Regions from separate parts of the Microbacterium sp. NPDC058345 genome, predicted to be linked through region 3. Evidence: predicted binding sites of a transcription regulator. Region 3 holds the regulator's gene; each other region holds the start of a gene.
The links. The regulator LexA, encoded in region 3, represses DNA repair genes until DNA is damaged. The targets are predictions, from matches to a motif close to TCGAACANNTGTTCGA.

Region 1 (6,363 bases), on a different contig from region 3:
TGGCGACCAGCGCCCAGCCCTGCTCCAGGATGCGGTCGAGCACGAACATCGCGCCGGATCCGAACGGGTCGGTGGCCAGCGACGGTGCGCAACTGCGATCGAATCCGGTCGTGCCGTGGTGCCAGGCGATCGCCGGGTGGTCCTGCCCGTCATCCGGCGCCACGACGATGCCGCTCGCCACGGCCGGGCTGTCGTCGCCGTGCGTGGTCGTGTACAGGATGCGCCAGGCGACCGCGCCGGCGGGAACACCCCGCGTGAACGGCTCGGCGCGGATCAGCTCTCCCGGCTCACCCGGCACCGAGCGCGGCGCGGCGTAGAAGTCGTCGACGACGGGCGTTCCCTCGCGCAGGGTGATGCTCGCCACGACAGCACCGGCGGCGAGCACGACCGCGCAGACGGCCGCGATCGTCCGCATCCAGCGGCGCGCGACGGTGTCACGACGGTGTCGCCGATCGCGCGGGCGGCGGGCGCGCAGCATCCGGAGCAGTGCCGCGGCGCCGACCACGGTCAGCGACGCACCGAAGACGACGGCCACGACGAGAAGGGTGATGTCGGGCCACACGATGGCGAGGATGCCGAAGGCGATGGCGGCGGCGCCGAGCAGCACCTCGGCCACCCGCCGGTCGAGCGGATGCGCGCGGCCCAGCACGATCGCGCTGACGCCGACGGCACCGCGCACGATGAGCGTCACGCCCACGACGATGGCGACGGCGCGCACGGTGAGGTTCGGCAGCACGAGCACGACGGCGCCGGTGAGCACGAGGGCCGCCGAGAGCAGCATGCGCAGCCGGTCGCCGCCTGCGGCGGGAACCAGCAGTTCGAGAAGCCCGCCCAGCACGAGTCCGGCTCCGATGAGCAGAGCGAGCACATCGAGGGCGGTGGTGGGGCGCGCGATGAGGACGATGCCGACGAGGACGGCGGCGGACGCGAGCACGGCGACCACGCGCTTGGGCAGGCGCCGGGCGAGACGCAGGACGGCGGGTTCGCGCTCGTGCGTCTCGGAGGCGGAGAGTGGAGGGGTGGATGCCGCGGCCGGGTCGGGGTCGGGTGACGCGGGGGCGGGGGCGCGTGTCGCGGGGTCGGGTGCGGCGCTGGGGTCGGGCGCGGGTGCGGCGCTGTCAGGCGCCGGGGCGGCGGCGTCTGGATCAGCTGCGCCGGCGGCAGGCTCAGCCGTGCCGGCGGTGAGCGCGATCTTCTGCGGTTCGGAGTGCGATGCGCCGGATTCGGACTCGGATGTCACGGCGCCAGCCTATCCAGCGTGCCCGCTCGGGTCAGCGTGCGCTCCTGGAACGGTCTCGATTCGCGCCTGCGTGACGCATCGGCGGCTGCTCTCCCGCGCCTGCGTGGCTCGTCGGCTCCGGCTCTGGCTCAGCGCCGGCGCCACCGGCGCAGGCGTCGTCGCGAGGCGGCATCCGTCTCGGCCTCGGCATCCGCGGCCGCCTTGGCCTCCGCCGCCGCCCGCGCGGCGTCACGACGTTCACGCCACGCGATGATCTCGGCCTCGACGTCCCGCGTGCGGGTGACCACGGGCGGCCCACCGTGCAGCTGTCGCCGGGCGTCGATGACACGGCGGTTGAAGTCCTCGAGCACGGCTCGCACGTCGTCCTCGCGACGCAGCGCGTCGAGCTGACCGTCCAGCTCGCGATCCTCCACGCGCAGCAGCAGTGCCGGCGGCCCGAGACCCGACAGGTTCTCGTTCTCGATCTTGCGGCGGATCCACCAATCCGGATCGTGGCGGCTGCCCAGCCCTTCGATCGGCTTGCCGGCACCGGGCAGATCGTCGAAGTCGCCGCGCCGGATCGCGATCTGTATCGCCGTCTCGACGAACTGTGCCTGGTTCTCGGCGTTCAGGACCAGCGGCGGATCGCCGTCGCCTTCGGAGGGTGCATCCGCACCTGCGTCACGCCGCGCCCGATACCGGGCGGCCTCGCCCATCGCGTCCGACATCGCATCACCTCCGGCTTCTCCAGGCTACGCCGGACGCAATGTCGGAGGCCCCTCCTACGATGAAATCAGCAGTTCACACCGGACAGAGTTGAGAGAACGCTCCCGCGAGCACAGTGGAAGACACCGGCTGTTTTCATCCATCGACGGAGAACGCGTGTTCTTCAGTCACCACGCGGAGAGTGGGTTCCGGACGTGTCCGAACATCTGTCGCCCCTGCACGAGGCCGTTGCCGCGCTCGACGCGGTGTGGGCGGATGCCGGTGCCGCGTCAGAGCTCTCGCGCTTCCAACTGGTCGGAGCGAACGACGCGATCGGGAAGTTGCGCCGCCGGCTGGACGCTCTGCACGCCGAGGTCGCGGCGGCGATCGCCCACGAATCGCGCACCGAGCTGGGAGCGGACTCTCTCGCCAAGCAGCAGGGGTACCGCAACCCTGCCCAGCTGATCGCGGCTTCGACCGGATCGTCGTCGGGGGACGCGGCTCGGCTGGTGCAGGTCGGCGAGGCGACCGCGGCCCGCGCCGATCTGCTCGGCGCCCCGCTTCCCCCGAAGTACCCGGCTGTGCAGGCGGCCCTCAACAATGGTTCGCTCGGTGCTCCCGGTGCGAACATCATCATCAGGCTGCTCGAGCGCGTTCGACCCCGGGTCGGCAGAGAGCGCGTCGCAGAGGCCGAACGACAGCTTACGGAACGCGCCGTCGGACTCTCGCTCGATGAGGTGCGCCGACTCGTCGCCCGCGCCGAAGCGCAGCTCGAGCCGGAACTGCTCGAACAGCGTGAAGAGGAGCGATTCGCGCAGCGCTCGCTGACGATGTTCCAGCGCGACGGCAACCTGCACGTCTCGCTCGTGACGACGGTCGAGTCCGGCGCGCCGATCATCGCCGCCCTCGACGGCTACGTGTCGAGTCAGTTCGCCGCCCGCAAGGATGCGCCGGACGCGGATGCGGCAGACGCCGACCGGCGCACGGTCGCGATGATGCGGGCCGATGCACTGAGCGTGATCTGCTCGCACGTCACCGGATGCGACAACGATCGGGTGCCGCTGAACGGTGCCACCGTCGTCGTGCGCGTGAACCTCGACGATCTGACCGCGGGAAGCGGGCACGGCACCATCGACGGAATCGAACAGCCCGTCAGCATCAGCGCTGTGCGGCGGATGGCCGCCTCCGGCGGCGTGATCCCGTGCGTTCTCGGCTCCGACGGCGAGATTCTCGACTGGGGGCGAGAGAGGCGATTCTTCTCCCCCGCTCAGAAACTCGCCCTCGCCGAACGCGACGGCGGATGCGCGATGTGCGGCCTTCCGCCGAGTATGACCAAGGCGCACCACCTGAGATGGTGGCTGCGCGACGGCGGCACGACCGATCTCAGCAACGGCGTGCTGCTCTGCGAGACCTGTCATCACCGCATTCACGACAACGGGTGGGAGATCCGCATCGAGCCTCCACCCGGCGGACCGCCCGGCAGCGGTGGGCGCGGTGATGGCGGTCGCGGCGAGGGTCGCGGTGGCGGCGAGGACGGACGTCCTCGTGGCGGGCGCAGTGGCGGGCGTGGTGGCGGGCGTGGTGGCGGCACCGGCGTGCACACCACAGCGAAGGTGTGGTTCATTCCTCCCGCGTACGTCGATCCGGATCGCACACCACGCCTCGGCGGCAGGGCCAGATATGAGATCGCGGCGTGAGGCACGACTCTGCCCGGACCCCGACCCGGGACCTTCCGAGCACCGAGCACCGAGCGCCGGCTCCGGCCCCGAGCACCGAACACCGAACACCGAGCGCCGAGCGCCGAGCGCCGAGCGCCGAGCGCCGGGCGCCGGGCGCCGGGCGCCGGGCGCCGGGCGCCGAGCCTGCGTACCCAGCCTGCGTACCGAGCACCGGCGCCGCGCGAGCGTGCCTTCGCGTCGGCATCGATCCAGCCCATAGGCTCGAACGGTGCCCGCCGCCCGTACCCTGAACCGAGAGATCCTGCGCCTCGCCGTACCGGCGCTCGGGGCACTGGTCGCGGAGCCCGCCTTCCTCATCGTCGACGCCGCCCTCGTCGGACACCTCGGCACCGTGCCGCTCGCCGGCCTCGGCATCGCCAGCGCTGTGCTGCAGACGATCGTCGGGCTGATGATCTTCCTCGCGTACTCCACCACTCCCGCCGTCGCCCGTAGGTTCGGTGCCGGCCATCCGGGCGACGCCGTGTCGGTCGGCATCGACGGGATGTGGCTCGCGCTCGGGCTCGGCGCTGTGCTCGCCGCCTCCGGCGCGATCGCCACTCCCTGGATGGTGTCGCTGTTCGGCCCCACCGCCGACGTCGCCGCGCAGGCCGTCACCTACCTGATGATCTCGATGTGGGGCCTGCCCGCCATGCTCGTGGTCTACGCCGCCACCGGCCTGCTGCGCGGCATGCAGGACACCATGACCCCGCTCTGGATCGCTGGGCTGGGCTTCGGAGCGAACGCGCTGCTCAACTGGCTCTTCATCTACGGCCTCGGCTGGGGCATCGCCGGATCCGCGTTCGGCACGGTCACCGCCCAGTGGGGCATGGTCGCCGCGTACGTCGTCGTCATCCGCCGCCTCGCGCTGCAGCACGGCGCCTCGATGAAGGCCCAGCGCGACGGCATCCGGGGCACTGCCCGCTCGGGCGGCTGGCTCTTCCTGCGCACCGTCAGCCTGCGCATCGCCCTGCTCACCACCGTCGGCGTCGCGACCGGAATCGGTACCCGAGAGCTGGCCGGATGGCAGATCGCCTTCACCATCTTCTCCACCGCCGCGTTCGCCCTCGACGCCCTGGCCATCGCGGCCCAGGCGCTGATCGGCAAGAGCCTCGGCGAGGGCTCTCACGACCAGGTCCGCCGGGTGCTGCGCCGCACCGTCGCTTGGGGCGCCTGGTTCGGCGTCATCGTCGGCGCGCTCATCGCCGCGCTCTCGGGCGTGCTCGGCATCGTCTTCACTGGCGACGCCGACGTCGCCGCCCTCGTGCAGCCGGCGTTCCTCGTCCTCGCCATCGCCCAGCCGGTCGCCGGCATCGTTTTCGTGCTCGACGGGGTGCTGATGGGCGCGAACGACGCGAGATACCTCGCCATCGTCGGCGCGCTGAACCTGGTGCCATTCCTGCCCGCCCTCTGGATCATCTCGGCCACCGGCGTCGACGGCTCCACGGGCCTCGTCTGGCTGGCCATCGCCTTCTTCGGCATCTACCTGCTGGCCCGCCTGGGCACCCTCGGCTGGCGGGTGCGCACCGATCGCTGGATGGGCGTCACCGTCTGACGAGGAGCGCCAGGGATGGTGCGGTCGATGGTCCACGGCGACCTGAAGGCATAGAGGGCGCGCCGCAACCATGAGCTCAATGCCGACGCCGACGCCGACGCCGCCGCGAGGCAGACGCCGATGCCGATGCCGATGCCGATGCCGAGACGGTCCACGTCCGCGACCTGAGGTCCGCTGCCGACGTGCGCCTTACGGTCGCCGCACATCTGCGCTGAGCGTCGCGGCCGCCCGAACCCGAGTCGGTTTGGGCGACCGCCGCCCGCCTGGCTCACCCGTGCACGTACCCCGCGCCGTCCGCCGCCGCGGGCGCCCCTTCCGTCGCCACTGCCACGCATGGCGTAGCCCCAGGTCGCGAGCGCGAGCAGCGGTCCCCACAGCCAGAACGGCAGCATCAGCGTGATCTCGAGCACGCTGCCGACGGGGGCGGGTCCTGCGACCACCGCGACGATGAACTCGACGCCGCCGACCGTGAAGAGCACCGAGACCAGGATCGCCGGCACGACCGCCAGCGTCATGGGAACCTCACGCCCACCGAGACCGGCCATCCAGCGCGGGAACCGCGCACCCCACGGCAACACGAGCCCCAGCGTGAGCACGCCGCCCGCAAGCACGCCGGTGCCGAGCATCAGTCCGGTCAGCTGCATCATCGGCTCGGCGGCGAACATCTCGGCGCTGCCGCCGAACTGCGGCCACGGAGTGAGCCAGCTCGCCCGCGCGACCACGTACGGCACGGCGCACAGGGCGGCCGCGATGGTGATCGCGCGGCGATGGTGGCGCACCCACGCCGCGACCCGACCACGCTCGCCACGCCCATCGAGCACCACCCAGACCATCAGCGCCGCTGCGGCACCGAGGTGCGCCAGCGCCACCACCGCCTCGGGGACGATCGGCCCGAACGCCGCCAGGATGCGCGGGAGCAGAGCAGCTCCGTCCAGCTGCAGCACCGCCCATGCCACCACGCCGGTGAGGCAGGCGGCCACCACCACACCGACCAACGGCCGCCGCATCACGAGCAGCACGAGCAGCACGCCGGTGCCGCCGAGCACCGCGAGCGCGAACGCGTACCCGGCGACGGGGATCATGCCTCCCGGGGTCGTCACCGCCACGAACAGCGCGGCCAGTAGCGCACCCGCCTTCAGCGCTGCGCGACCGCCACGTGCGGGAACCGC
Region 2 (6,363 bases), on a different contig from region 3:
TTCAACGCGTTCCTCACCGAGCTCGTCGCCGCGCACCCGCATCCGCTGCGCGGCGGCAAGCAGCCGCGTGTGCTGTTCGGCACGCAGGCGTCGACGCGTCCGCCCACATTCGTGCTGTTCACGACCGGCTTCCTCGACCCCGGCTACCGCCGGTACATTCAGCGCCGCCTGCGCGAGCTGTACGAGTTCGAGGGCACGCCGATCGTGATCAACATGCGCGTCAGGGAGCGGCGACAGCGCTAGCCCCGTGCGTGATCCGGCGGGATAATGGGGGCGGATGCCGCAACACCGCGGCGTCCGCAGCGCACGGCCCACAAGGCCCGCCGAAGGAGACCGCGATGACGCACACCCTGCCCCTGCCCGATTTCCGCCACGAGCGCGTGGAGGTGGTCACCGGGCGCAGGAGCGGACTGTTCATCGCCGTGGCGCTGCACTCCTCCGTGCTCGGATCCGCGCTCGGCGGCGCACGGCTGTGGACGTATCCGCATTGGAGCGACGCCCTCGGCGATGCGCTGCGACTGTCGGCGGCGATGACGCTGAAGAACGCTGCAGCCGGCCTGGACGCCGGTGGCGGCAAGTCGGTCATCGGCCTCGCCCCGGGCGAGACGCTCGACGCGGATCGGCGGCGCGCCGCATTCCTCGACCTCGGCGATGCCGTGCAGCTGATGGACGGCCTCTACCGCACCGCGGAGGACGTGGGGTCGACGACCGACGACATGCTGACCGTCAGTGAGCGCACGCAGCACGTGGTCGGGCTGCCGTCGGCGGTGGGCGGTTCCGGTGAGCCGGCCGGGCCGACCAGCCTCGGCGTGTACGCGTCGCTGCAGGCGGTGCTCGAGAAGGTCACCGGATCGGCGGATGCCGCGGGTCGTCGCATCACGATCTCGGGCCTCGGCCAGGTCGGCGGCAGACTCGCGTCGCGGCTGGCCGAGCAGGGCGCGACGCTGACCGTGACGGACATCAACCCCGCTCGGCGCGCGCTCGCCGAAGACCTCGGGGCGACCTGGGTCGAACCGGGATCGGAACACCTGGTCGCCGGCGACGTGTTCGTGCCGGCGGGCATCGGCGGAGTGCTCACCGACGAGGTGATCGACGCTCTCGACGTGAAGGCGGTCTGCGGCCCGGCGAACAACCCGCTGGCCGATCACTCGGGGGCTGACCGCCTCGACGCCCGTGGCATCCTCTATGCGCCGGACTTCGTGGTGAACGCCGGCGGCGTGATCTACCTCGATCGGGAAGCCAAGCAGATCGGCACGAGCGCGGAGATCATGGCGCGGGTCTCGGGGATCGGCGACACGGTGCGCCGCATCCTCGATGACGCAGAGTCGCGCGGCGTCACGCCGCTGCAGGCGGCCGAGGAGCTGGCTGCGGCCCGCCTGCAGGCCGCGGCGGAGCTGCCGGTGCGCTGACCCTACCCGCGCGGTATACGTCGCATGCCGCGGCCGAGCGGCTGGTGGGCCGACCCCTGCCCGCGCGCACCCTGCATGCCGCGGCGGCGTGGCTGTGAAAGGCTGGACGGGTGACGATCATCCCTCCCTCGCCCGGTGAGCCGCGCCGCCCGCAGGGCCCGCGTGACAGCGGCGATGCCTGGGTGGTCGCGCCGACGGGGGAGAAGTACTGGGGTCGCTACGGCGCCGCGGGGCTGCTGGCCGTGGACTCGCAGCGCGGGGTGCTGCTGCAGCATCGGGTCGGGTGGAGTCACTTCGGCGGCACCTGGGGGCTGCCCGGTGGGGCGCTGCACGAGGGCGAGCTCGCGCTGGACGGCGCGCTCCGCGAAGCGCAGGAGGAGGCCGGCATTCCGGACGGCGCCGTGCGGGCGCGGTTCTCGAGCGTGCTCGACCTCGGCATCTGGTCGTACACCACCGTCGTGGCCGACGTCGTGCGGCCGTTCGAGCCGGTGATCAGCGACCCCGAGAGCCTGGCGCTGGAATGGGTGGCCGTCGACGAGGTCGGCGAGCGTCCGCTGCACCCCGGCTTCGCCGCGGCCTGGCCGATGCTGCGCGACCTGCTGGGCGTGCGACCGGCGATCGTCGTCGACGCCGCGAACGTGGTCGGATCGGTGCCCGACGGCTGGTGGAAGGACCGCGCCGGCGCGGCCGGAAGGTTGGGACGGCGCCTGTCGGCATGGGCGTCGGGCGGCGTCGCGGCTGCGCGACTCGGTCTCGACGCCGACCGCTGGTACCCGCCGGTATCGATGGTCGTGGAGGGCGAAGCGCGAGCGGTGCCGGATGCCGCCCACCTGGGCGACCGGTCGGAGGCGCAGGCGGACAGCGGATCGGATGCTGCCGCGCGACGCGGCGCGATCGATCTCGTGCGGGCGACGGGGCACGGCGACGACGCGATCGTGGCGGCGGCTGAGCGCCTGATCGCGAACGGACGCGCCGTGACGGTGGTCACCAGTGATCGCGAACTGCGCGAGCGCGTGCAGCACGCCGGCGCGAATGCCGAGTCGGCCGGCTGGCTGCTCGGGCAGCTCGACTAAATCGGCGAGATCGACGAGATCGACGCGCGCGGGAGCGAGCCCTGTCGGCGGTCAGAATGGTGCGTCGGCCGGTAGGTCGGTCCAGTCCGGTGCGAACGCGTACTTTCCCGGCGGTCGTTCGTCCGGTGGTGGCTCGGTGGGGATGAACATGACCCGTCGCCGGGGTGGGTCGGTGTAGGTGCGTCCGGTGGGGCTGGTCCATTCGAGGGACCAGTCGGGCAGTTGTCGGGCGGTCCAGCGGTGTTCGTCCGGGATGCTGGGGTGCTTGATCACGTGGTGGGCGGTGCAGAAGTGGCTGAGGTTGCACAGCGTGGTGCGGCCGCCTTTGGCGTAGTCGTGGTTGTGGTCGAGCTCGCAGCGGGCGATGGGCCTCCGGCATCCGGGGAAGCGGCACTGCTGGTCTCTCGCGCGCAGGAAGCGGCGCATGGATTCCGTGGGCGTGTAGGTGTCGGTCTCGGTGACCATGCCCTGGGGGTCGAGGAACAGGCGCGTCCAGCCGGTGTTGCGTCCGGCGATCGCGCGGGCGATGTCGGGGTGCAGGGGGCCGGTGCCGTCGATCTCGGCGGGCCGGTCGTCGGCGCCGGTGAGGGTGGTGGCGGCGACGGTGACCTGCACGGTCGCGGTGATGTTCTGCAGTGCGGTGCCGTGCGCGTCGGTCGGATCTGTCGCCAGCAGCAGGTCGGTGAACAGGTCGGCGCGGATCTGGTCCATCGTGCGCTCATCGCCCGGCACGTGGATGATCGCGGGGCTGTCGTCGTGGAACAGCGGATCGGCGGCGAGGATGCGCTCGATCGCCTCCCACCGGGACTGCTCATCAAGATCGAGCCCGTCGTCGTCGATGGGGGCACCGTACTCGTCGTCGGGTTCGGGTTCCAGCGGGGGAAGCACGGGGGTGCGGTCGGCGGTGCGCAGGTCGCGGGCCATCGTGGTGAGCCGGTCGTGGATCGCGAGGGCGAGGTGCTCGGGCAGCACCGCCTGCAGCAGGGCGAGCCCATCACCGACCGAACGCACCGTGACCGACCGTTCAGAGAGGGCGCGTTCGTGACGCTGCACCACCGTGACGCCCGCGAGGGCGGCAGCGACCTGGCGGGCGTGCGCCCTGGTGCGGGCGGGTGTGTCGTGCTCGGCGACTTCGAGCACCGCCGCCTCGAACAGCGCCACCGTCCCCGGTTCGACGGAACCGTCGCGTACCGCTTCGCGCACCACATCCGCTTCGTGCACGATCTCCCGCACATGCGCGGCAGTGATCCTCCCCGCCGCATGCGCGTCGGCCACGGCCGGCAGGTCGTCATGCAGGATGCGCGCGTCGGAGAAGGCGCACTCCATCGAGCCCTTCGCGATCCGGCCCGCGGCGGCGTACTCGCACACCGTGGACCGCAGAATCGCCTCTCGGTGCAGCGGAGCATCCGCGATCTCGTCCTCCATCAGCGCCCACCGCTGCGCCAGCAAGTCGGCCGCCTCCGCCTGCAACGCTGCGATCCGCTGCTGCACATCCACCCACGCATCCAGCAGCGACTCACGCTGTGCGATGCGATCGGGGACGTCGGTGACCATGCCTCTAGTTTAGAACAAAGATACGAACGATGGAAGAGGTGTGCAGAACTTTTTCGCCTGATCTCTCGCTCGTCGCGACGTCAGGGTCATGCCGCCGAGCGCAATAGGCTGATGCCATGGCAGAGCGGAACGACGACGGCGGGTGCGGCCCGGGTTGCACGTGCGCCCCTCCCGGACGGAGTCAGTTCCTCACGATCGGATCCGCGCGCCCTGCCGAGCCGGCGACGACCGCGGGCGGCGGCCGCCACACGATCGAGCAGGCAGTCATCCCTGCAGGGACGTTCGTGATGGGCGACTCCTCGGGCGACCGCAATCCCATGGATGGAGAGCTGCCGCAGCATCCGGTCACACTCGACGGGTTCGAGATTGACGTGACCGCAGTGACCAACGACGACTATGCGCGCTTCGTCGCGGACACGGGGTATCGCACCGAGGCCGCGACGTTCGGGTTCTCAGCGGTGTTCCATCTCGCGGTGGACGCACCCGATGACGACGTCATGGGGTCGGCATCCGGCACGCCGTGGTGGGTCGGCGTGCGCGGGGCGGACTGGTCGCATCCCGGCGGAAGGAACTCGACGCTCGACGGCCTCGGCGACCATCCTGTCGTGCACATCAGCTGGAATGACGCGCGGGCCTACTGCGCCTGGGCCAGGCGGCGCCTGCCCACCGAGGCGGAGTGGGAGTACGCCGCGCGCGGAGGGCTGGATCGCGCGAAGTACCCGTGGGGCGATGACGAGGTGGATGCCGGCGGCTGGCGCGCCAACATCTGGCAGGGCGAGTTCCCGGTGCGCAACACCCTGGAGGACGGCTTCCTGACCACGGCGCCGGTGCGCTCCTTCGAGCGCAACGGGTACGGGCTGTGGCAGCCGGTCGGCAACGTCTGGGAGTGGTGTGCTGACTGGTTCGATCCGCGCTACTACGGCGCCTCGCCCGCACAGAACCCGCAGGGGCCGGACGGTGGCGGCGCGCGCGTGCTGCGCGGCGGAAGCTACCTGTGTCACATCTCCTACTGCAACCGGTACCGCAACTCCGCCCGCTCGCAGAACACGCCCGATTCGTCGATGGGGAACGCCGGATTCCGCACGGTCGCGGCGGTGTCATCGTGACGCGGGGGCGATTCCCGGCATCCGTCTTCGGGGTGGGCGACGAGCCCGATGCACGGTTCTCGCTGGCCAACGAGCGTACCTTTCTCGCCTGGAACCGCACGGCTCTCGCGCTGATCGCCGGAGGTGTCGCGCTCGAGGCGCTCGGCCTCGACCTGCATCCGGTGCTCCGGCTGATCGCTTCGCTCGTGCTCATCGCCGCGGGTCTGGCGCTTCCCGTCATCGCCTGGGTCGAATGGGCGCGCACGGAGCGCGCCCTGCGTCTGCAGGCGCCGCTGCCCGGGTCGCACACCGGTCTGGTGCTCTCGGCCGTCATCGTCGTGGTCGGCGTGCTCATCGTCTTCGGCGTGCTGCAGCGATGACCTCGAGCGGGTCCTTCGATCCCGGTCTGCAACCCGAGCGCACCGAACTGGCGTGGCGTCGCACGGCGCTGGCGATCGGCGTCGGGTCGCTGCTGGCGCTGAGGGTGTTCCCGCCGCTGGCGCGAGGCGGCGTAGAACTCGCGGCATCGCTCGCGCCGGGCCTGCTCGGCTTCGGTTTTGCCGCATGGCTGGTCGTCGCCGCCCGGAGGCGCTACCGCCGCTGGTATCGGGCCCTCTCCACCGGCGCGCGTCGCGAGTCGCCGGGCGCGGCGCTTCTGCTGGCGGTCACGGTGTTCGTGATGACGACGGCCCTCGTCGGTGTCGTCGTCATCGGTCTCGTGATCGTGCGCTGACGCGCCGTCAGTCCGACTGTTCGTCGCGGCCGCGCAGTCGGTCGATGTCGCGGCGCTCGCGTTTTGTCGGGCGCCCCGCACCGCGGTCACGGACCGCGACCATCGCGACGGGTTCGCGCGGGGGAGTGCGGTCGTCGTACGCCGTGACGGCGACCGGGGCACCGACGCGCTTCGAGAGCGTCTGGCGCACGGCGAGGATGCGGTCGAAACCCGAGATCCGCACGCGCACCTCGTCGCCCGGCTTGACGGTCTGCGCGGCTTTCGTGCGTTCGCCGTTCACGCGTACGTGCCCGGCGCGGCATGCGGTCGTCGCGGCGGAGCGGGTCTTGTAGATGCGCACCGCCCACAGCCAGCTGTCGACGCGCACGGGCTTGATCGACTCGATCATCGCGCGCCTTCCTTGGCGAGAGTGCGCAGCACACCCCAGATGATGAGACCCTGCCCGATCGTGTAGGTGAGCATGACGGCGGGGCCGGTCCAGGCGGGCATGGCATCGGGCAGGAAGAGCC
Region 3 (6,363 bases):
CAGCACGTCGACGCTCTGCTGGCCAAGCAGGCCGCCGGTGCCACGCTGGCCATCACGCAGCTCTTCTTCCACCCCGACGACTACCTCGCCTTCGTGGAGCGCGCACGCCACGCCGGAGTCAGCATCCCGATCCTTCCCGGCATCATGCCGATCACCTCGCCGGCGCGGCTCGCCCGCGTGCTCGAGCTCACCGGCGAGGAGCTGCCGGGGGAGCTGTCGATCGCGCTCGAGGTGGAGCCCACGACCGAGGGCCGCCGCCAGGTCGGCATCGCATGGGCCGCCGATCTCGCCCGCGCCGTCGTCGACGGCGGCGCGCCCGGGGTGCACCTCTACGCGTTCAACCAGCACGAGACCGTGCTCGACGTGCTCGCTCACGCCGGGATCATCCCCGCGCTCGAGCTGTCTTCTCCACTGAAAGGAAACCCATGACCGCTTTCCCCGCCGGGACGATCCTCGGCTACCCCCGGATCGGCCGTCGCCGCGAGCTGAAGAAGGCCGTCGAGGCGTTCTGGGCCGGACGCATCGACGAACGCGCCCTCGAGAGCGCCGCCGCCGAGCTGCGCGCCGCGAACCGCGATCGTCTCGCCGGGCTGGGTCTCGGACGCGAGGACTCCTCGATCCCGGAGTCGTTCTCCTTCTACGACCAGGTGCTCGACGCGGCGGTCACCGTCGGCGCCGTCCCCGCACGCTTCGAGGATCTGCGCTCCGGCGACGGCACCATCGGGCTGCCCGCCTACTTCACGATCGCCCGAGGCGAGGGCGATCGGGCGCCGCTGGAGATGACCAAGTGGTTCGACTCCAACTATCACTACCTCGTGCCCGAGATCGGCCCGGAGACGGCCTTCTCGCTCTCCAGCGATCGCCTGGTGCGCGAGGTCGCCGAGTCCGCCGCCGCCGGCTACCGCACCCGCCCGGTCATCGTGGGGCCGGTCACCCTGCTCGCCCTCGCCAAGGCCTCGGATGCCGCGCCGGAGGGCTTCGACCCGCTGTCGCGCCTGGACGAGGTGGTCGCCGTGTACGCCGAGCTGCTGACGAAGCTCAAGGCCGCCGGCGCCGACTGGGTGCAGCTCGACGAGCCCGCCCTGGTCAGCGAGTCCCTGCCCGCCTCGACCGCGCAGCTGGCGGATGCCGCACGGCGGGCCCTCGCGGCGCTCGGCGGCGCTGCAGACCGTCCGTCGATCTTCGTCGCGGCACCGTATGCGGAGCTCGGCGAGGCGCTGCCGGTACTGGCCGCGGCGCCGGTCGAGGCCATCGCGATCGACCTGGTGCGAGGCGGCGTTCCGGATGCGCTCCCCGACCTGGGGGCGAAGACCCTTGTCGGCGGCGTGATCGACGGGCACAACATCTGGCGCGGCGACCTGGACGGCGCGTTCGCGAAGCTCGAGGCGCTTCGCGCGCTCGGCGCCGCATCCGTCTCGGCCTCCACGTCGACCTCGCTGCTGCACGTGCCGCACGACGTCCAGGACGAGGCGGCCCTCGACGCCCGGCTGGTCTCGTGGCTGGCGTTCGCCGACCAGAAGGTCGGTCAGATCGTCACGCTGGCCCGCGGCCTCGCGGCAGGGCGCAACGCCATCGCCGCGGAGCTGGCGGAGGCATCGGCCGCGCTCGCCGACCGGAAGGACGCGCCGGGCGTGCGTGACGGCGCGGTGCGCGGTCGCACGCTCGCCGAGGCGGACTTCTCGCGCGTCTCCTACGAGCAGCGCGAGTCGGCGCAGGAGGCCCTGAACCTGCCCTCGCTGCCGCTCACCACGATCGGCTCCTTCCCGCAGACCGGCGACATCCGCCGCGCCCGCGCGCAGTTCCTCCGCGGCGAGCTCCCCGCGGACGACTACGAGGCGTTCCTCAAGGCCGAGATCGATCGTGTGGTCGCGCTGCAGGAGGATCTCGGACTCGACGTGCTGGTGCACGGCGAGCCGGAGCGCAACGACATGGTGCAGTACTTCGCAGAGAACCTCGACGGCTTCGCCGTGACCGAGCACGGCTGGGTGCAGTCCTACGGATCGCGCGCCACGCGGCCGTCGATCCTGTGGGGTGACGTGTCGCGTCCCGCGCCGATCACGGTCTCCTGGGCGTCCTACGCGCAGTCGTTGAGCGTCAAGCACGTCAAGGGCATGCTCACCGGGCCGGTCACGATCCTCGCCTGGTCGTTCGTCCGCGACGACCAGCCGCTGGGCGAGACCGCCGACCAGGTCGCCCTGGCGCTGCGCGACGAGATCGCGGACCTCGAGGCGGCGGGGATCGCGATCATCCAGGTCGACGAGCCGGCGCTGCGTGAGCTGCTGCCGTTGAAGACGGCGGACCAGCCCGCCTACCTCGACTGGTCGGTGCGCTCGTTCCGGCTCGCGACGGGAGGCGCCGCCGCGGCGACACAGGTGCACACGCACCTCTGCTATTCGGAGTTCGGCGTCGTCATCGACGCGATCCGCGCGCTGGACGCCGACGTCACCTCGATCGAGGCGGCGCGCAGCCGCATGGAGGTCGTCGCCGAGGTGGCCGAGGCGGGCTTCGACCACGGCATCGGCCCCGGCGTCTACGACATCCACTCGCCCCGCGTGCCCAGCGCCGATGAGGTCGAGTCGCTGCTGCGGCGGGCCGTCGACGAGCTGCCGCTGCGTCAGCTGTGGGTGAACCCTGACTGCGGTCTGAAGACGCGCGGCTACGACGAGACGGTGGCGTCGCTGCGCAACATCGTCGAGGCCACCCGTCGCGTCCGCGAGGACGTCACCGTCCCCGCCTGATCGAAATGAGGAACGCCTCGTCCGGATGCTCCGGACGAGGCGTTCCCCGTATGCGCAGGAATCTCAGACGGCGCGCAGCACCGCCACGACCTTGCCGAGGACGACGGCGTCGTCGCCGAGGATCGGCTCGAACGACGAGTTGCGGGGGAGCAGCCAGGTGTGTCCGTCGCGCTGCCGGAAGGTCTTCACGGTGGCCTCATCGTCGAGCAGGGCCGCGACGATCTCACCGTTCTCGGCGGTGTTCTGCGTGCGGACCACGACCCAGTCACCGTCGCAGATGGCGGCATCGATCATCGAGTCGCCGTTGACCTTGAGCATGAACAGGTCGCCCTTGCCCACCAGCTGCCGCGGCAGCGGGAAGATCTCCTCGACCTGCTGCTCGGCGGTGATCGGCACGCCGGCCGCGATCTGCCCGACCAGCGGCACCAGGGCGGCGTCGCCGACCGCGGGCGCACTGTCGGCCGGGTTCTCGGTGCTCGTGCCGGGCAGGTCGATGAGCACCTCCATGGCACGCGTCTTGCCCGGGTCGCGGCGCAGGTAGCCGCTGAGTTCCAGCTGCCCCAGCTGATGCGTGACGCTGGACAGGGACTTGAGGCCGACGGCGTCGCCGATCTCGCGCATGCTCGGCGGGTAGCCGTGGCGGGCGATCGAGGTCTGGATGACCTCGAGGATCGCCATCTGCTTGGCGCTCAGGTTCTTGCGCCGACGCGTGCGCGGCGCCTCGGATGCCGGGGCGGGGTTCTCGCTCATGCTGCTCCTCCATGCGCTCTGTCGAGGCGTCCGGTTCGAATGTCGGTGGCCCGTGGTGGGCTGTCGTTATCGAAACCGTATCCGAGATTTCGCCGAATTCGGAAGATCTGTTCGAGCGTGTCGGCCTGATCGGGAACGGAAGTTCGAAGAATTCTTGACAGCTGTTCGATATCGAAGATACATTCGGAACACAGCTTCGCATCCGGCATTCCCGGCCGAATGCCGGATGCGAAAGCTTCCCGCCGTCGAGGCGGAGAAGAAGAGGAGCACACCATGAGCACCATCAGCATCCAGCCGCCGATGACCGCACGCACCGCTGCGCCGGCGACACGGCTGCGACTGACCGCACGCGGTCGCCGCGTGCTCCTCGCCCTCGCCTCGGCGCCGGTCGCCGCCGGGATCGTCTTCTCCGCGCTGGCGGGCGGATCCGCGCTGGCCTCGGGGGAGCAGGCCGCAGTGCCGTCGTTCGAGACGGTCACGGTGATGCCGGGCGACACTCTGTGGTCGATCGCGGCCGATGCGGCGCCCGATGCCGACCCGCGCGAGGTCGTCGACGCCATCATGCGTCTGAACAGCCTGCCGAGCGGCATGATCCAGACCGGCACCACGCTGGCGCTTCCCGCGGAGTACGCCGACTGAACCGTGTGACGTCACGCGCAGGGTCGGCCGAGGTGCGCGCTCTACGATGGGAAGGGTGACCTCTCTTGACGATCTGCCCCTTCGCGACGACCTTCGCGGGCTGACTCCGTACGGCGCGCCACAGGCGCCGCTGCCGGTGGCGCTGAACGTGAACGAGAACACCCATCCGGTGCCCGATGAGGTGGCCGACGACATCCTCGACGGCATCGCCCGGGCCCTGCGCGAGGTGAACCGGTATCCCGACCGGGAGTTCACCGCGCTGCGGCAGGCGTTCGCGACTTATCTCGGCCACGGTCTGACCGCCGAGCGCATCTGGGCCGGCAACGGATCGAACGAGGTGCTGCAGCACATCCTGCAGGCGTTCGCCGGTCCGGGTCGCACAGTCTTCGGCTTCGGGCCGACCTATTCGATGTACCCGCTGCTCGCACAGGGCACCGGCGCGCGCTGGACGGCCGGCACCCGCGAAGACGACTACTCGATCACGGCTGACGAGGCGGCGCGGCAGGTGCGTGCCACCGACCCTGATGTCGTGCTGCTGTGCTCGCCCAACAATCCGACCGGCACACCCCTGGGATTCGACGTCGTCGAAGCCGTGTACGAAGCCGCGCGGGGGGTCGTGATCGTCGACGAGGCCTATCACGAGTTCGCCCCGCACGACGCGGCATCCGCGCTCACACTGCTCGACGGGCGCCCTCGGCTGGCGGTCTCTCGCACCATGAGCAAGGCGTTCGCCTTCGCGGGCGCGAGGGTGGGCTATCTCGCCGCTGATCCGGCGTTCATCGACGCGCTGCGCCTCGTGCGCCTGCCGTACCACCTCAGTGCGCTCACGCAGGCGGCAGCGGTCGCGGCGCTGCGCAACTCGACGACGATGCTGCGGATGGTCGACGAGATCGTGGTGCAGCGCGACCGCATCACGGCCACCCTGGTCGCCCTCGGCTATGCACCGCACGAGTCGTGGTCGAACTTCGTGCTGTTCGGCGGCGTCGACGATCCGAAGGCGGTCTGGCAGGCGCTCTACGAGCGGGGCGTGCTGATCCGCGACGTCGGCATCCCCGGTCACCTTCGGGTCACCGCGGGCACCGAGGCCGAGACCACCGCGTTCCTCGACGCCCTGGCCTCGATCAGCGATCCGTCGCCCGCCGCCTCGGTAGGATCGGCGTCATGAGCGCACGCACCGCACGTCGCACCCGCAGCACGTCCGAGTCGACCGTCGAGATCGAGCTGAACCTCGACGGCACCGGGCGCAGCAGCATCGACACCTCCGTGCCGTTCTTCGACCACATGCTCACCGCCTTCGCGAAGCACTCGCTGACCGATCTGACCGTACGCGCGTCCGGCGACACGCACATCGACGCGCACCACACCGTCGAGGACGTCTCCATCGTGCTCGGTCAGGCGATCGGCGAGGCGCTCGGCGACAAGGCGGGCATCTCGCGTTACGGTGACGCGCTCGTGCCGCTCGACGAAGCGCTCGCGCAGGCCGTCGTCGACGTCTCCGGGCGTCCCTTCCTCGTGCACCAGGGCGAGCCCGCCGGCTTCGAGTTCCACCTGATCGGCGGGCACTTCACGGGTTCGCTGGTTCGTCACGCCTTCGAGGCCCTCACCTTCCATGCGGGCCTCACCGTGCACGTGCGCGTGCTCGGCGGGCGCGACCCGCACCACATCGCCGAGGCGGAGTTCAAGGCGTTCGCTCGCGCGTTCCGGCAGGCCAAGGCGCTCGACCCGCTGGTCGAGGGCATCCCGTCGACGAAGGGTGCGCTGTGAGCCGCGCACCTCGCGTCGCCGTCTTCGACTACGAGTCCGGCAACGTGCACTCCGCCGTGAAGGCCCTCGCCGCCGCCGGTGCGGACGTCGAGCTGACCGGTGACCGCAGCGCGGCCCTGGAGGCCGACGGACTCCTCGTGCCGGGTGTCGGCGCCTTCGCCGCGGTGCGCGAAGCACTGCACGCGCGTGGCGGCGATGAGATCATCGAACGCCGACTCGCCGGAGGTCGTCCGGTGCTCGGCATCTGCGTCGGCATGCAGGTGATGTTCGAGCGCGGCGTCGAGCGCGGGCAGAACACCGAGGGCCTGGGGGAGTGGCCGGGTTCGGTGACCGAGCTCGACGCGCCGGTGCTGCCGCACATGGGGTGGAATACGGTGCAGGCCGGCGAGGGCAGCGTCCTGTTCCGGGGCATCGAGCAGGAGCGCTTCTACTTCGTGCACTCCTACGCGGCCAAGACCTGGGAGCTCGACGT

Region 1: a site for LexA is predicted at 2,094-2,109, ahead of ACFWH5_RS06930 (DUF222 domain-containing protein). Genes of this name have one in related genera too.
Region 2: a site for LexA is predicted at 4,047-4,062, ahead of ACFWH5_RS11585 (DUF222 domain-containing protein). Genes of this name have one in related genera too.

What each region holds. Positions count from the first base shown of each region.
Region 1 is NZ_JBHXIG010000001.1:1,462,862-1,469,224, reverse strand. It holds gene ACFWH5_RS06940 (lipase family protein) at 1-1,240, opposite strand, end outside; gene ACFWH5_RS06935 (DUF1992 domain-containing protein) at 1,369-1,947, opposite strand; gene ACFWH5_RS06930 (DUF222 domain-containing protein) at 2,140-3,621, shown strand; gene ACFWH5_RS06925 (MATE family efflux transporter) at 3,872-5,194, shown strand; gene ACFWH5_RS06920 (hypothetical protein) at 5,122-6,363, opposite strand, start outside.
Region 2 is NZ_JBHXIG010000002.1:798,057-804,419, reverse strand. It holds gene der (ribosome biogenesis GTPase Der) at 1-243, shown strand, start outside; gene ACFWH5_RS11595 (Glu/Leu/Phe/Val dehydrogenase dimerization domain-containing protein) at 339-1,409, shown strand; gene ACFWH5_RS11590 (NUDIX domain-containing protein) at 1,520-2,482, shown strand; gene ACFWH5_RS11585 (DUF222 domain-containing protein) at 2,534-4,036, opposite strand; gene ACFWH5_RS11580 (formylglycine-generating enzyme family protein) at 4,153-5,142, shown strand; gene ACFWH5_RS11575 (YidH family protein) at 5,139-5,501, shown strand; gene ACFWH5_RS11570 (DUF202 domain-containing protein) at 5,498-5,854, shown strand; gene ACFWH5_RS11565 (RNA-binding S4 domain-containing protein) at 5,862-6,242, opposite strand; gene ACFWH5_RS11560 (lysoplasmalogenase family protein) at 6,239-6,363, opposite strand, start outside.
Region 3 is NZ_JBHXIG010000004.1:176,557-182,919, forward strand. It holds gene ACFWH5_RS15245 (methylenetetrahydrofolate reductase) at 1-429, shown strand, start outside; gene metE (5-methyltetrahydropteroyltriglutamate--homocysteine S-methyltransferase) at 426-2,738, shown strand; gene lexA (transcriptional repressor LexA) at 2,802-3,488, opposite strand; gene ACFWH5_RS15260 (LysM peptidoglycan-binding domain-containing protein) at 3,762-4,127, shown strand; gene ACFWH5_RS15265 (histidinol-phosphate transaminase) at 4,174-5,292, shown strand; gene hisB (imidazoleglycerol-phosphate dehydratase HisB) at 5,289-5,891, shown strand; gene hisH (imidazole glycerol phosphate synthase subunit HisH) at 5,888-6,363, shown strand, end outside.